One region of the Rhizobium sp. BK377 genome, then DNA from elsewhere that is predicted to be linked to it. Evidence: predicted binding sites of a transcription regulator. Region 1 holds the regulator's gene; the other holds the start of a gene.

Region 1 (7,589 bases):
GCTCCAGGCGAATATGACGGGGTTAGAGACAAGAGAACGACAGACGCAATCCATTGGTGAGAAAATGGATTTTGCAGGCATTGCTCCGCGCGCCATTGTGACGCAATCGGCTCGGACGCAGGTTGCGATCCCATTTCGATCGAGATTGGCGACTGTTGCGAAACGATACGTCGGGTCGTCCATGCGGATGGCCGCCGAAGAGACCGATCACGGTCGCCTCATCCTCATCTCGCCGGTCTTCCTTGGTGCGGGTGCCGCGACCTGGTTTCTGGCAGCTTCGGATTTTCCGGCCGTCTCCCTCGGTCTCTGCCTGCTTGCGCTTGTTCTCGCTGTTGCGCTTTGCGGCCATGCCCGCACCAAATTGCGGGCGACGCTCCTCGCACTGCTTCTCTTTGTCGGCGGAATGCTCTCGGCGCAGATCGAAACATGGCGGGCAAAGACCCTGATCCTCGATTCAGCCGTAACGACAACGGTAACCGGCCGGGTCGAACGCCGAGAAGGCTACGGCCAAGGGCGCTGGCGTTATATTCTCGACGTCACCGGTACGGATGCTCCCGAGCTCAAGCGTCCGCCCGAACGCATCTCCGTGCTGGTCCGCGGCGCCACCCAGCCGTTCGAACTCGGCGACGTTATCGAGGGCAGGGCGCGCATCACGCCTCCGGCCGGACCGGCGCTCCCACATCTCAACGATTTCGCCTTCAGCGCCTATTTCGATGGCATTGGTGCGAACGGCTTCTTCTATGGCGCGCCGAAGAAGGTTGCGGAACAGCCGGAGCAAGCGGGTTCGGTCGCCGGGATCGTTCTGGAACGGCTCTACAGCCTGAGAACCGGCATCGGCGATCGGATTCGCTCTACGCTGCCTGGCGACACCGGGGCCTTTGCCGCTTCACTTGTCACCGACGAGAGACGGGCGATCTCGGATGAAACGACGGAAGCGCTGCGGCAATCCGGCCTTGCGCATATCATCGCGATCTCCGGTCTCAACATGGCGCTCTCCGCCGGCATCTTCTTTGTCGGCCTCCGCGTCATTCTCAGCCTGTTTCCCGGCATTGCCCAGGCATGGCCGACCAAGAAGATCGCGGCGGCCGGCGCGCTCGCTGCGGTGACGGCCTACTATCTGATCTCGGGTTTTGCCGTCTCCGCCGAACGCGCCTTCATCATGATGGCGATCATGCTGGTAGCCGTCTTCTTCGACCGTCCGTCGATCAGTCTCAGAAACGTGGCGCTTTCCGCTCTCGTGATCCTCGCCGTCTCGCCATCGGAAGTGCTCGGACCAAGCTTCCAGATGTCTTTCGCCGCGACGCTTGCCCTGGTTGCCGGCTACGATCTCTGGAAGGGGCGCCCGATGCGGGAGAATGCCTTTGCCAAGCTGCCGATCATGAAACCCTTCTTCGTCGTCGGCGGATTCTTCGGGGGCGTCTTCCTGACGTCGTTGATCGGTGGTTTCTCGACGGCACTGTTTTCGATCGAGCATTTCCACCGCCTGACTGCCTATGGCCTGCCGGCAAATCTCGCGGCTATGCCGGTTATTTCCTTCATCGTCATGCCGGCCGGGATGCTGGCGATGCTGCTGATGCCTTTTGGCCTTGATGGTCCGGTATGGCAGGTTGCAGGCTTCGGGCTTGATCTGGTGATAAAAATCGCAACGACGGTATCGGGCTGGGGTGGCAATATTGATGTGGGCCGCTTGCCCGGTTGGTACTTCCCGGCAGCCGTCTTCGGCTTTCTGCTGCTGACCCTGCTCAGAACCCGTCTGCAGCACATGGGAACCGCAATTGTGGCGGTCTCAACGCTTGCTGTAGTGCTGCTTCCGTCACAAGCGATGCCCGACATCGCCATTTCCGAAGATGGCGGCCTAGTCGCTATAATCGACGGACAGGCGATGGCTTCGAACCGTGAAAAGCCGCCCGCCTTCATCTTCGAACAATGGCAGAGGGCACTTGCGATCGAAGAGCATCAGAAGCCGGTTATGCTCCAAGTTGCCAAGGCGCCACCCACTGCGCCAGACGGCAAAAGGCTGCAGCTCTCGCCAGAACAACAGGATGAAGCGAGAGAGGCGATGAAACAGTCAGTTGCCACCGGTCGCCCTTCACGCTTCTCCTGCCTGAAGAGCGCCTGGTGCACCGCCTTGCTCGGCAATGGAAAGAAACTGACCGTCATCGACAATGCTGCCTATCTCGGGCCCGCCTGTGATACGGCTGATATTGTCGTGACCGCTGTTCGATTGCGCTTCGACCGTTGCCGTTCCGGCGCGCTGCTCTTTACCGGCGAAACGCTGCGCAAGACGGGTTCTGTTGAACTTCGATTCACCGATAAAGGAGCGGAGGTCGCAATCGCATTCGACACATTGCGGCGCCCTTGGATGCGCCACCGCGCCTATGACTGGCGCAGCAACACATTCGCAGACGCCAGCCTGTCGCCGGTCAGTGATAGCGGCGAATGAGGCCGACGAGCTTGCCCTGGACCTTGACACGGTCCGGTGGAAAAATGCGGGTCTCGTAAGCAGGGTTTGCTGCCTCGAGCGCAATCGATGCGCCCTTGCGGCGGAAGCGCTTGAGCGTGGCTTCCTCGTCATCGACCAGCGCGACGACGATATCGCCCGGATTGGCGGTGCTGCCATTGCGGATAATAACCGTGTCGCCATCGAAAATCCCGGCTTCGATCATCGAGTCGCCGCGAACTTCGAGGGCATAATGCTCGCCTGAACCCAGCATATCGGCGGGAACGGTGATGTCATGCGTATTGTTCTGGATTGCCGAGATCGGAACACCGGCAGCGATGCGGCCCATGACGGGAACGGAGACCGCATTGCTGTTATCGGCCGCGGGTGCGGGCTTTGCCGAGGCAGGAGGTGCCACCGGCTGGGGTTTGCCAAGACTGCCCTCGATGACGCTCGGCGAAAAGCCGCGCCGCTGCTGCAGGCTTGGGTTATAGGCTTCCGGCAATTTGATGACTTCGAGCGCACGAGCCCGGTTCGGAAGCCGGCGAATGAAACCGCGTTCCTCGAGCGCCGTGATCAGCCGATGGATACCGGATTTTGAGGCCAGATCCAGAGCGTCCTTCATTTCGTCGAAAGACGGCGGAACGCCTGACTCCTTCATCCTTTCGTGAATGAAAAGAAGGAGTTCCTGTTGTTTGCGCGTAAGCATGGCGTCTAACCCCATCTTGAAACAAATCCAGAACGGACACTATATGTTCCATATGTGTTCTGCAAGTAGCTAAATTTTCGTAAAACTTCTGTTCATTCTGTCGAGAATTTTATTTTTCTTGGCCCCCAAGCCTTCCCGGCCTTGTCTCATGGCGCTTGCTGAAGCACATCTCCTTGTAGTTGCTGGAGGGAACTGATGAGCCAAGAAACGCTTCCGATCGATCATCTCGTTTTGCCGGTTACCGATATTGATCTTGCGCGCGAAAGGCTGGGCAAGCTTGGCTTTACCGTCGCGCCCGATGCCCGACATCCCTTTGGCACGGAAAATGCCTGCGTTTTCTTCGCCGATAAAACCTATATCGAGCCGTTGGGTGTGGCGAGTGTGGAGGAAAGCGAGGAGACGGCGCGTGAGGGGAATGTTTTTACTGCCCGCAACCAGGCTTTCCGCTTCCGCTGCGGCGGCGAGGGACTGTCCGCCATCGCCTTCGCGACAGCGGATGCGAGGCATGAACATGCTCGGTTCGCGAGGGACGGCATAAGTGCAGGTTCTGTGCTGCAGTTCGAACGTCCTGTGAAAATGCCTGATGGTACCGAAAGCGTTGCCGGCTTTCGGCTCGCTTTTGCCGGCGATCTCCGGGCGCCGGATTTCTTTCTCTTCGCTGTCGAGCGCGTCAACCCGCTTCCTGCCGACCGCAGCGCGCTGGAGACTCATGCCAACGGCGTGACAAACATTGCCGAGATTGTTCTCACCGCGCAGGAGCCGGCAGCCTTCAGCGAGTTCGTTCGCACGGCCGCAAAAGCTGCCTCTGCGGAGGAAACGAGTTTCGGGCTGGACGTCCCTACCGGAAAAGCGAAAATCAGCCTGATGACCCCTGAGGGGCTGGAGGCCTACTACGATCTGGTGATACCGGATACCGATCGCGGCCTGCGCGGCCGGGCCGTCCTCTTTGCCGTCGGCGATCTGGCCGTGACAGAAGCGCATTTGGCTGCTAACGGGGTGACCTATACACGCAAGGGCAACCGTATTCTGGTGAAGCCCACGCCCGGACAGGGCGTGCTCTTCGCCTTCGAGGAAACATCATGAGCTCCACTACCAATGCAGAGGTCCGGATCGGCGAAGGCGCTGGCCAGGTTCTGTTTTCCAATTCCGCCAAGCTTTCGCTCATCGCAGGCCCGTGCCAGATGGAAAGCCGCGAGCATGCTTTCATGGTTGGTGGCACGCTGAAGGAGTTGTGCGCCAAGCTCGACATCGGCCTCGTCTACAAGACCTCCTATGACAAGGCGAACCGTACCTCTATTTCCGCCAAGCGCGGTATCGGCTTGGAAAAGGCAATGGAAGTTTTTGCCGATCTCAAGAAGGAGTTCGGCTTTCCCGTCCTGACGGACGTTCACACGGCAGAACAATGCGCTGTTGTCGCCGAAACCGTCGATGTACTACAGATTCCAGCCTTCCTCTGCCGCCAGACGGATCTTCTGGTTGCCGCGGCCAAGACGGGTCGTGCCGTCAATGTCAAGAAGGGCCAGTTCCTCGCCCCCTGGGACATGAAGAACGTGCTGGGCAAGCTGAATGCTAGCGGCAATCCGAATGTATTGCTCTGCGAGCGAGGCGTTTCCTTCGGCTACAATACTCTGGTGTCCGATATGCGCTCCCTGCCGATCATGGCGGGGATGGGCGCTCCTGTGATCTTTGATGCCACCCATTCCGTTGCTCAGCCGGGTGGGCAGGGCGATTCCTCCGGTGGCCAGCGCGAATTCGTCGAAACGCTGGCGCGCGCGGCAGTCGCCGCCGGTGTCGCGGGTATTTTCATCGAAACCCATGAGGATCCGGACAACGCTCCTTCCGATGGCCCGAACATGGTCTATCTCAAGGAGATGCCACGGCTTTTGGAAAAGCTTCTCGCCTTCGACGCGGTCGCCAAGGGCTGACAGTCAACAGCCTGACATGATCGTGCTATAGCGACGATGGGACATGCACTTCGGAGGCGCCGCAAAGTGCCATTGTAATTTGCGCACCTTTGATTAAGACGGTTTCAAACGATTTATCCATCCACCGAGCAGGAAAAAATCATGACTGCAATTACCGATATCATCGCCCGCGAGATTCTCGATAGCCGTGGCAACCCCACCGTCGAAGTCGATGTCTATCTCGAAGACGGCAGCATGGGCCGTGCGGCTGTTCCCTCGGGAGCTTCGACTGGCGCGCATGAAGCCGTCGAACTGCGCGACGGCGGCAAGCGCTATCTCGGCAAGGGTGTCGAAAAGGCTGTCGAAGCCGCAAATACCGAGATCTTCGACGCGATCGGCGGCATCGACGCTGAAAATCAGATCCAGATCGACAAGATCATGATCGAGCTTGATGGCACGCCGAACAAGTCGCGCCTCGGCGCCAATGCCATCCTCGGCGTTTCGCTCGCCGTTGCCAAGGCCGCCGCGCAGGCCTCCGGCCTGCCGCTTTACCGATACGTCGGCGGCGCTTCCGCAAGTCTGCTGCCGGTTCCGATGATGAACATTATCAACGGCGGCGCCCACGCCGATAACCCGATCGATTTCCAGGAATTCATGATCCTGCCGGTTGGTGCAGATTCGATCCGTGAAGCCGTCCGCATGGGTTCGGAAGTGTTCCATACGCTGCGTAAGGAACTCGCTGCCCAGGGACACAACACCAACGTCGGCGACGAAGGCGGTTTCGCGCCGGGCCTGAAGAGCGCTCCGGAAGCCCTCGACTTCATCATGAAATCGGTTGAGAAGGCCGGCTACAAGCCGGGTGAGGACATCTATCTCGGTCTCGATTGCGCCTCTACGGAATTCTTCAAGGACGGCAAGTATGTAATGGAAGGCGAAGGTCGCACGCTCGAACCGGGTGCAATGGCCGAATACCTCGCCGAACTCGTCGGCAAGTACCCGATCATTTCCGTCGAAGACGGCATGGCGGAAGACGATTGGGAAGGTTGGAAGACGCTGACCGATCTTGTCGGTAAGAAGTGCCAGCTCGTCGGCGATGACCTTTTCGTTACTAACTCGGCTCGTCTGCGCGACGGTATCCGCATGGGCGTTGCCAATTCGATCCTCGTCAAGGTCAATCAGATCGGCTCGCTGACGGAAACCCTCGACGCCGTCAACACCGCGCACAAGGCAGCCTACACTGCCGTCATGTCGCACCGTTCGGGCGAAACGGAAGACTCCACGATCGCCGATCTCGCGGTTGCCACCAACTGCGGCCAGATCAAGACCGGCTCGCTGTCGCGCTCGGATCGCCTTGCTAAGTACAACCAGCTGATCCGCATAGAAGAAGGTCTCGGCCCCCAGGCTCAGTATGCCGGCCGCTCCATCATCCGCGGCTAGTACGATCTTGGAAATCAGGCATTTGGAACCCGCGCTCCGGCGCGGGTTTTTTATTGAGTCTTTTCCGGAAACGCTCAGAGTCAACGAACGGTTAAACTCTGCGCGTTAAGTTGAAATGATTGGTAATGCGTCAGAGCATGAGTGTATGTGGACAAAGCATCATAAGAAGAGAAAAACCGGTCGCTTCGTCATTCCGGCCATGACGGTCGCCTTTCTCTCCTATTTCGGTTATCATTGCATTCATGGTGACTATGGTCTGCGTGCGACGGAGGCATTCGAACGCCAGCGTGTCGCGCGCGAAAAGGAATTGGCGGTGCTCAAGGCCAAGCGCGAGCATTTGGAAGCGCAGGTGGCGCTTCTCAGTGACGGCTCGCTGGACAAGGACATGCTCGACGAAAAAGCGCGATATCAGCTCAACATGTCGCGCGCGGACGAGATTGTGATTTACAACCATTACCGAAATTAACCGAATTTAGGTTAATTTAAAATTCCCATTGTTTATCAATAATTTAATGTCGAATATGAGCCATGCAAATATGGCATTGCTGTGGTCATTTTTCTTCCCTATGGTACGCGCCACCTGAGAACCGATAAACCCATAGGGAGGGTTGAATGGCGTTGCGCAAAACCGCGACCGTTTCCAGCCGCAAAACCAGTGCGAAATCTGCAGCCAAGGCATCGAATGGCGGTCCCATCGCCGATTTCGATCGCGAGGAAGAGCTGAAGGCTTATCGCGAGATGCTGCTCATCCGCCGTTTCGAGGAGAAGGCAGGCCAGTTATACGGCATGGGTTTCATCGGTGGTTTCTGTCACCTTTATATCGGCCAGGAAGCTGTCGTCGTCGGCATGCAGATGGCGCAGAAGGAAGGCGATCAGGTCATCACCGCCTATCGCGACCACGGTCATATGCTGGCCACCGGCATGGAAGCCCGCGGCGTCATGGCCGAACTGACCGGCCGCCGCAGCGGTTATTCGCGCGGCAAGGGCGGCTCCATGCACATGTTCTCCAAGGAGAAGCATTTCTACGGCGGCCACGGCATCGTCGGTGCGCAGGTGTCGCTCGGCACCGGTCTCGCCTTCGCCAACAAGTATCGCGGCA
Region 2 (7,589 bases), on a different contig from region 1:
TCAGGACTACCGCGGCAATCCCTTCAAGCCCGCAACCGCAAAACAGGACTTTAAGGAGGTCTGGTTTGCCGGTGTCCACGGCGATATCGGCGGCGGTTACCCGGAGGCTGAAAGCGCCCAGATCAAGATACCGCTCGACTGGATGATCCGCGAAACGGGGCCGGCAGGCCTGCTCTATGTTTCGCGCACGATCAATAACATCGTCCTTGGCAAGAACGACAAGTATTATGTCGAGCTCAACGCGGCCGCATCGCTGCATGACTCGATGAGCGCAGGCTGGAAACTGCTCGAATATATTCCGCGGCGCGTGCCGGAAAATTCCTGGCGCAGGCGTGGCGATAGAGGCGGCGTTTATCTTCCGCGCGAAGACAGGCGCTTCATCCCCGATGGCGCAAATCTGCATGAATCCGTGAGGGTGCGCATGGTGACCGGATATAATCCACCGAACCTGCCGAAAGATCCGGTCTTCGTTCACTGACGCATTGAATCGAATTCTGCGCTCAGGCAGCCAGGCCCTTGATCAGATTCATATCTTGCCGGAATCGGGCGAGCTCCCGCGCTTTCCGCTCCTCGTCCGGAATTCGCAGCAGATAGGACGGATGCACCGTCACGAAGAGCACCCGCCCCTCCTCCATCGCAATCGGACGTCCACGCAGATCCTCCAGCTTCTGCTTCTCGCCGGTCAGCGAATAGAGCGCCGTCGCCCCCATCGCTACGATCACTTTCGGTTTGATGAGATCGAGCTCCAGCTTCAGCCACCAGCGGCACTGCTGCACCTCGCCGAGATTGGGTCTCTGGTGGATGCGCCGCTTGCCGCGCGGCTCGTATTTGAAATGCTTGACGGCATTGGTGACATAAAGCCTCGATCGGTCGATGCCGGCTTGTGCGATCGCGTCGTCGAAAACCTTTCCGGCAGGGCCGACGAAGGGTCGACCTGCAAGATCCTCCTGATCGCCCGGCTGCTCGCCGACGAACATGATCTTCGCATCAACAGGGCCTTCGCCGAAGACGGTCTGCGTCGCCCTCGCATGCAGCGGACATTGACTGCAGACGGCTGCGTCCTCTCGCAACGCCTCCAGCGTCCCGGCAGGAGCCATTTCCGGGACCGGCATGCGGGCGGCGGCCTCCTGGATCCTGTTGTGATAGGGAAGCGGCATCGTCGCCCCGCGCTCGGCCATAGCGAGCACTTTCGCTTCGGCATCGGCAATCAGGCCGGGAATGAGATCGGCTTCCGGCAGGTTTTTCCAGTATTTCTTCGGCATCTCCGCCTGCATGGCCTTCACCTTCAATCGTGCCGGATTAAAGATGTTGGCATAGTAAGTACGCCAGAGATCGTCGGCCGCATCGCTGATATCGGGCTTCTCGCAGGGTGCGTTGCTGATAGTCAGCCGCTCGCCGTTCCAGGCAGCCGACCCCTTCGGCGTCGCGATCAGCCAGTCCATGTCGGTGAAGCGGCGCTGGAAGAAGGGCGCCTTGCGCGCGACGACGTAATGATCCGGCTCGAACCAGGCAATGAATTTCCGGCGTCCGCCCGCTGGAGCAGCCACTTCCTTGAAGCGCACGAAAGCCGTCATCTTGTGGGCGTCACGATACACGCTCTTCTGCATCAACCGGGCACGCGAGACTTCCTCATCCGAGGACAGATCCAACAGATGCCGGTTCTCTTGTATTCGCCAAAGCAGGCTATAGAGCAATGAAAACCGCTTCGGGTCGCTATGGCAGATCACCGCCTCGGCCAGCGTCATGAAAGCCGGCGGTACAGTCATCGGCTTGCTGTTGGCTGGCGGATCGGGCGGCAGCGCGTCCCGCTGGAAGGCGAAGCCGGGCTCGTTGCTCTTTTCATGCCAGTCGATTTCGTGAGGCAGAATTCCAGCCGCGGCAAAGGCGCGGGCGGCCTTGCGCCACTCCTCGAAATTACCTCTGCCCTCCAGCACGACCCGGCGCATCACAGCAATGACAATTGTTCAGGTTGCGGTTCGAACATAGCACGCAGGTCCGGCCGATCGACGAGCCGATGCGGCGTCCAGCCCTCTGCGGTAATGAAGGCCTGTACCTTGCGGATCGACACACCAAGACGCGGCAAATCCTCGATCCGCAGGCGCCGCTGCCGCCGCTCGGCCAGAATCGCCTTCACCGTCTTGGTGCCGAGCCCAGGCACGCGTAAGAGCTTTTCGCGATCGGCGCGGTTCACATCGACGGGAAAATCGCCGCGATGGCCAAGCGCCCAGGCGAGCTTTGGATCGAGATTGAGATCCAGCATGCCACCCTGCTGCGTCGAAGTGATTTCATCAATGCCGAAACCGTAGAAGCGATAGAGCCAGTCGGCCTGATAGAGCCGGTGCTCGCGCATCAGCGGCGGCTTGATGAGCGGCAGGTTTTTCGAACTGTCGGGGATCGGGCTGAAGGCGGAATAATAGACGCGCTTCAGACCGTAGCTGCTGTAGAGCTGGCCGCTGGTCGACAGGATCGTCGCGTCATTGGCCCCATCCGCACCGACGATCATCTGCGTGCTCTGGCCGGCCGGCACGAAGCGTTCGCGCCGTTTGGTCTGCAGTGTCGGCTCTTCCGCCGCCTCGATCTTCAGCCTGAGATGGCCCATCGAGCGGCGGATACCGGCCGGTTTCTTCTCCGGCGCAAAACGGCTGATGCCGCTATCGGTCGGCAGTTCGATGTTGAGCGACAGCCGATCGGCATAGAGCCCCGCCTCGTCGATCAGGTGTGATGATGCCTCCGGAATGGATTTCAGATGGATATAACCACGGAAACCATGCGTGACGCGAAGTTCCCGCACGATGCGCACCATTTCCTCCATCGTGTGGTCGGACGAACGGATGATGCCCGAGGAAAGAAACAGGCCCTCGATATAGTTGCGCCGATAGAATTCGAGCGTCAGCCAGACGACTTCTTCCGGCGTGAAACGAGCGCGCTCTACATTGCTCGACGATCTGTTGATGCAATAGGCACAGTCGTAAATGCAGAAGTTGGTGAGTAGAATCTTCAGCAGAGAAATGCATCGTCCATCCGGCGCATAGGCGTGACAAATGCCGGAGCCCTCGGTCGAACCGAGCCCGCCAGAGCCTGCCGAATCCCGTTTGACCGTCCCGCTGGAGGCACAGGATGCATCATATTTGGCGGCGTCGGAGAGGATCGCCAATCGTTCTCTGAGCGACTTCTTCATTATCATGTTCACTAAATGTTCATGTCGGCGAAATCAAGACGAAGAAAAGGGCGACACACAACTCCCCTTCAAAAGCAGGCACTTCTGCTGAAGGTAAAAAGGGTCGGTACGAATTTTATGGAAATTGCGCGTCTCGATCTGCTATAAGCAACGAATTAGGATTGTAACACGGTTCCGAAGTTCCCCTTCGGGACCTGTTTTCTTTTGTGTCTGCGCGAACTGCAGATGCGGGGAGAGAAGGACGAAAACATGGTTGATAAGGTACCGATGACACAGGGTGGTTTCGTCAAGCTGCAGGAAGAACTGCGCTGGCGCCAGCAGGAGGAGCGCCCACGAATCATCGAGGCAATTGCCGAAGCGCGCGCCCATGGCGACCTTTCGGAAAATGCCGAGTACCACGCTGCCAAGGAAGCGCAAAGCCACAATGAAGGCCGCATCACCGAGCTCGAAGACCTGACGGCCCGTGCCGAAATCATCGACCTCTCCAAAATGTCTGGCGACAAGATCAAGTTCGGCGCCAAGGTGAAGCTGATCGACGAGGACACCGAAGAGGAAAAGACCTACCAGATCGTCGGCGATCAGGAAGCCGACGTAAAGCAGGGCCGCATCTCCATCTCCTCCCCGATCGCCCGCGCGCTAATCGGCAAGGAAGTCGGCGACTCCATCGAGGTCAACGCGCCCGGCGGTTCGAAGGCTTACGAAATCCTCTCGGTTTCCTGGGGCTGATCGCCCGCGCCTTTCTTCGCACGAGCAGCCAGTGCCGGATATCAGTGACGTCGAGATCATCGCGCCCAACCTGAAACGCCGGCTCTCCGGCGTCACGTCGACGATCGTCCAGCTCATCCCCTGCCAGATCCGGCTGGGGATCCGGATCGCGGCCCTCGGCCCTGGCCTGCCGCCAGAACTTCCCCGTTTGAAATGGCCGCAACTATCAGGCCTCTGGCGTCCGCCGGCCGGACGGCGCCATCGCGTCTGGCACGCACGACGCAACAATGAAATGGCGGCTGGCATTCTGATGCGCCACGTGCTGCGCATTCCGCTGAAGCTCGTCTTCACCTCCGCCGCCCAGCGCCGTCACACTTCCTACACTCGCTGGCTGATCCGCCAGATGGACGCCGTCATCGCCACCAGCAGCCGTTCCGGCTCCTTTCTCAAGGTGCCGCATACGGTTATCCAACATGGTGTCGATCTTACGCTCTTCCATCCGCCGAAAGGACCTGACGACACGATCGCCGCGACCGGCCTGCATGGCCGCCATCTCGTCGGCTGCTTCGGCCGCGTGCGCCATCAGAAGGGCACGGACCTTTTCGTCCAGGCGATGATTGCGCTGTTGCCGCAACATCCGGACTGGACAGCGGTCATTTCCGGCCGCGTCACCCCGGAACACGTCGCATTCGCCGACAAGCTGAAGGCCGATATCGCCGCAGCCGGCTTGACCGACCGCATCGTCTTCATCGGAGAGGTGCCTGACATCAAGGTCTGGTATCGCCGCCTGACGCTCTATGTCGCCCCATCCCGCAACGAGGGCTTCGGCCTGACGCCGCTGGAGGCCATGGCTTCGAAGACACCGGTCGTGGCATCCGACGCCGGTGCTTACGCAGAAATGATCGTGCCCGGAGAAAACGGCGTCATCGTGCCACCAGGCGATGGCGATGCGTTGACGGCAGCCATCGCCACCTATCTTGCCGATCCTGCCCTCGCCATCGCGCAGGGCGAAACAGCGCTGGCTCACGTGCGGGAAAATTTCGCGCTGGAAAAGGAAGCGACAGCGATCAATAGGATTTACCAGCAACTTCTCGGCGCGTAAGCCGTTCGTCAGACTATGGCAACGGGCATATCAGGGAGGTAGAGACACCTAGATGTCGACCGCAAAAGATAACGAAAACCTGGTCAACGTGCTCTGCATGAAATGGGGGACGCTTTACGGTGCCGAATACGTCAACAATCTCTACCGCGGCGTCAAACGACACCTGAAGCGGCCGCATCGCTTTGTCTGCTTCACCGACAATACCGCCGGTCTCGACGAGGGTATCGAAACCTTCCCCCTGCCCGAACTCGGCCTGCCCGCCGGCTCCAGGGATCGCCGCTGGCAGAAGCTTGCGCTTTTCCGCCGCGAGCTTGCCGATCTCAAGGGCATCGCCCTCTTCCTCGATCTCGACCTCGTCATCGTCGATGATCTGGAGCCGCTCTTCCAGCACCCCGGCAAGTTCCTCATCATCCGTGACGACGATCTCTTCCGCACAAAGCCGCTGCGCAAACTCAACCCAGCCCGCGATAAGTTCCTGGCGTCGGTCGGCAACAGCTCCGTCTTCCGCTACGAAATCGGCGCCCATGCCTATATTCTCGACACCTATCTCGCCGATCCGGCGGCCGCCATGTCGAAATATGAGATCTCACAGCAGTTCCAAAGCGCACAGCTCGAAGCGCATGGAAACCTGCAATACTGGCCGCGCGAATGGTGCGTGAGCTTCAAGAATGCCTGCGTGCCCCGCCACATCAGGAGCTTCTGGCGCGATCCAAAGCTGCCGCCGGACGCCAAGATCGTCGTCTTTGCCGGCAGCCCGAAAATGAGCGAGGTTTTTGAAGGCGGCGGACAGAAATGGTATCGCCGCATCGGCAATACCGATTGGCTGAGCAAGGCCTGGCGCGGGTAAACCGTCTCAATCCGCATTCGGGACGGAAAACGGCTTCGCACTTTTCCTGGAAATGCTTCTACAGTTCAACGAGCCCGAGCTTCTTCACCTGCCGGATCGTCAGCATGGTGCGAACGGTATCGACGTGCTCGTTGGCAGTCAGCACTTCGATGACGAAGTCCTGGAAACGGGTGAGGTTTTGGGCCACGCAATGCAGCAGAAAATCGCTGTCGCCGGAAACCATCCAGGCCTGACGCACGAGCGGCCACTCGGAGGTGGCGGAGGCAAAGGCCTTCAGATTGGCTTCGGACTGATGCTTGAGGCCGACCATGCAGAATGCGACCAGATCAAGCCCAAGCTTCGGGCTGTTCAGCATCGCGTGATATCCTTCGATAATGCCGGCCTCTTCGAGCTTGCGTACCCGGCGCAGGCAGGGCGGCGCTGAAATTCCCACCCGGTCGGCAAGTTCCACATTGGTCATGCGGCCGTCCGACTGCAGTTCCCGCAATATCTTTATGTCGATAACGTCAAGTTCAGCGCGAACCACGCTTAGGCCTTTCTTTAATTCCTCGCGCGCAGCTTCTATATAAAGCCACGGAATACGCAAGAAAGTTTCAGCCCGATGACGGAATCTTGCACAGCGCCTGCATTTGCCTTGTTGGTAATGCAAGGCTGCCCTTGAATAAAAGCATTGGTCGTTCATAAATGGCGCAGGGATTGCGAAACGGCCTTAATCGCCTCTTAGCCGCCGCATCCTGCTATCGAAAGGAAATTCCATGTCTGCCCGCCATACCAAGGTGCTCATTATCGGTTCCGGACCTGCCGGCTATACGGCAGCGGTCTATGCCGCGCGCGCCATGCTGAAACCGGTTTTGATCGCCGGTCTGGAACAAGGCGGCCAGCTCATGATCACCACCGATGTCGAGAACTATCCGGGCTTTGCCGATCCTATACAGGGGCCCTGGCTGATGGATCAGATGCTGCAGCAGGCTCAGCATGTCGGCGCCGAAATCGTCAACGACCTCGTGACGGAAGTCGACCTCAACCAGCGCCCCTTCGTTGCCCGCACTGATAGCGGCCAGGTCTGGACTGCCGATACGCTTGTTATCGCGACCGGCGCCAAGGCCAAGTGGCTCGGCATCGAAAGCGAGCAGCATTTCCAGGGTTTCGGCGTGTCCGCCTGCGCCACCTGCGACGGCTTCTTCTATCGCAACAAGGATGTGATCGTGGTCGGTGGCGGCAACAGCGCCGTCGAAGAGGCACTTTATCTCTCGAACATCGCGAAGTCGGTCACTGTCGTGCACCGCCGCGACAGCTTCCGCGCAGAAAAAATCCTGCAGGAACGTCTCTTCTCCAAGGAAAATGTCAAGATTCTCTGGAATACCGAGGTCGCCGAGATCACGGGCACGCCGGCAAAGCCCCCCATGCCGCCGTCCGTATCCGGTGCTCGTCTGCGCGACACCCGCACCGGCGCCGTCACCGAGGTCACCATTGACGGCGTCTTCGTGGCGATCGGTCACGCGCCGGCAACCGAGCTCTTCAAAGGCAAGCTGAAGCTGAAGGACAATGGCTATCTCTGGACCGCACCGGATTCGACCGCGACCAGCGTTGAGGGGGTCTATGCCGCAGGCGATGTGACTGACGATACGTTCCGCCAGGCGATCACCGCCGCAGGGATGGGATGCATGGCCGCCCTCGAGGCAGAACGTTATCTGACGGGCCACATGCCCGTTGCCGTAGCAGCGGAGTAACAGTGGCATGAGGGGTGGGGGAATGCC

What was found. The regulator LexA, encoded in region 1, represses DNA repair genes until DNA is damaged. The targets are predictions, from matches to a motif close to TGTTCNNNNTGTGTTCNG.
Region 2: a site for LexA is predicted at 3,184-3,201, ahead of FHT92_RS13065 (putative DNA modification/repair radical SAM protein). Genes of this name have one in related genera too.

The regions. Positions count from the first base shown of each region.
Region 1 is NZ_JACIAC010000001.1:95,595-103,183, reverse strand. Features, by position in the region: gene FHT92_RS00470 (ComEC/Rec2 family competence protein) at 14-2,443, shown strand; gene lexA (transcriptional repressor LexA) at 2,424-3,149, opposite strand; gene FHT92_RS00460 (VOC family protein) at 3,345-4,232, shown strand; gene kdsA (3-deoxy-8-phosphooctulonate synthase) at 4,229-5,074, shown strand; gene eno (phosphopyruvate hydratase) at 5,216-6,490, shown strand; gene FHT92_RS00445 (FtsB family cell division protein) at 6,636-6,956, shown strand; gene pdhA (pyruvate dehydrogenase (acetyl-transferring) E1 component subunit alpha) at 7,103-7,589, shown strand, end outside.
Region 2 is NZ_JACIAC010000002.1:868,712-876,300, forward strand. Features, by position in the region: gene FHT92_RS13055 (DUF2235 domain-containing protein) at 1-478, shown strand, start outside; gene FHT92_RS13060 (UdgX family uracil-DNA binding protein) at 501-1,946, opposite strand; gene FHT92_RS13065 (putative DNA modification/repair radical SAM protein) at 1,946-3,178, opposite strand; gene greA (transcription elongation factor GreA) at 3,428-3,904, shown strand; gene FHT92_RS13075 (glycosyltransferase family 4 protein) at 3,936-4,985, shown strand; gene FHT92_RS13080 (hypothetical protein) at 5,038-5,832, shown strand; gene FHT92_RS13085 (Lrp/AsnC family transcriptional regulator) at 5,891-6,358, opposite strand; gene trxB (thioredoxin-disulfide reductase) at 6,588-7,562, shown strand; gene FHT92_RS13095 (LysR family transcriptional regulator VtlR) at 7,585-7,589, shown strand, end outside.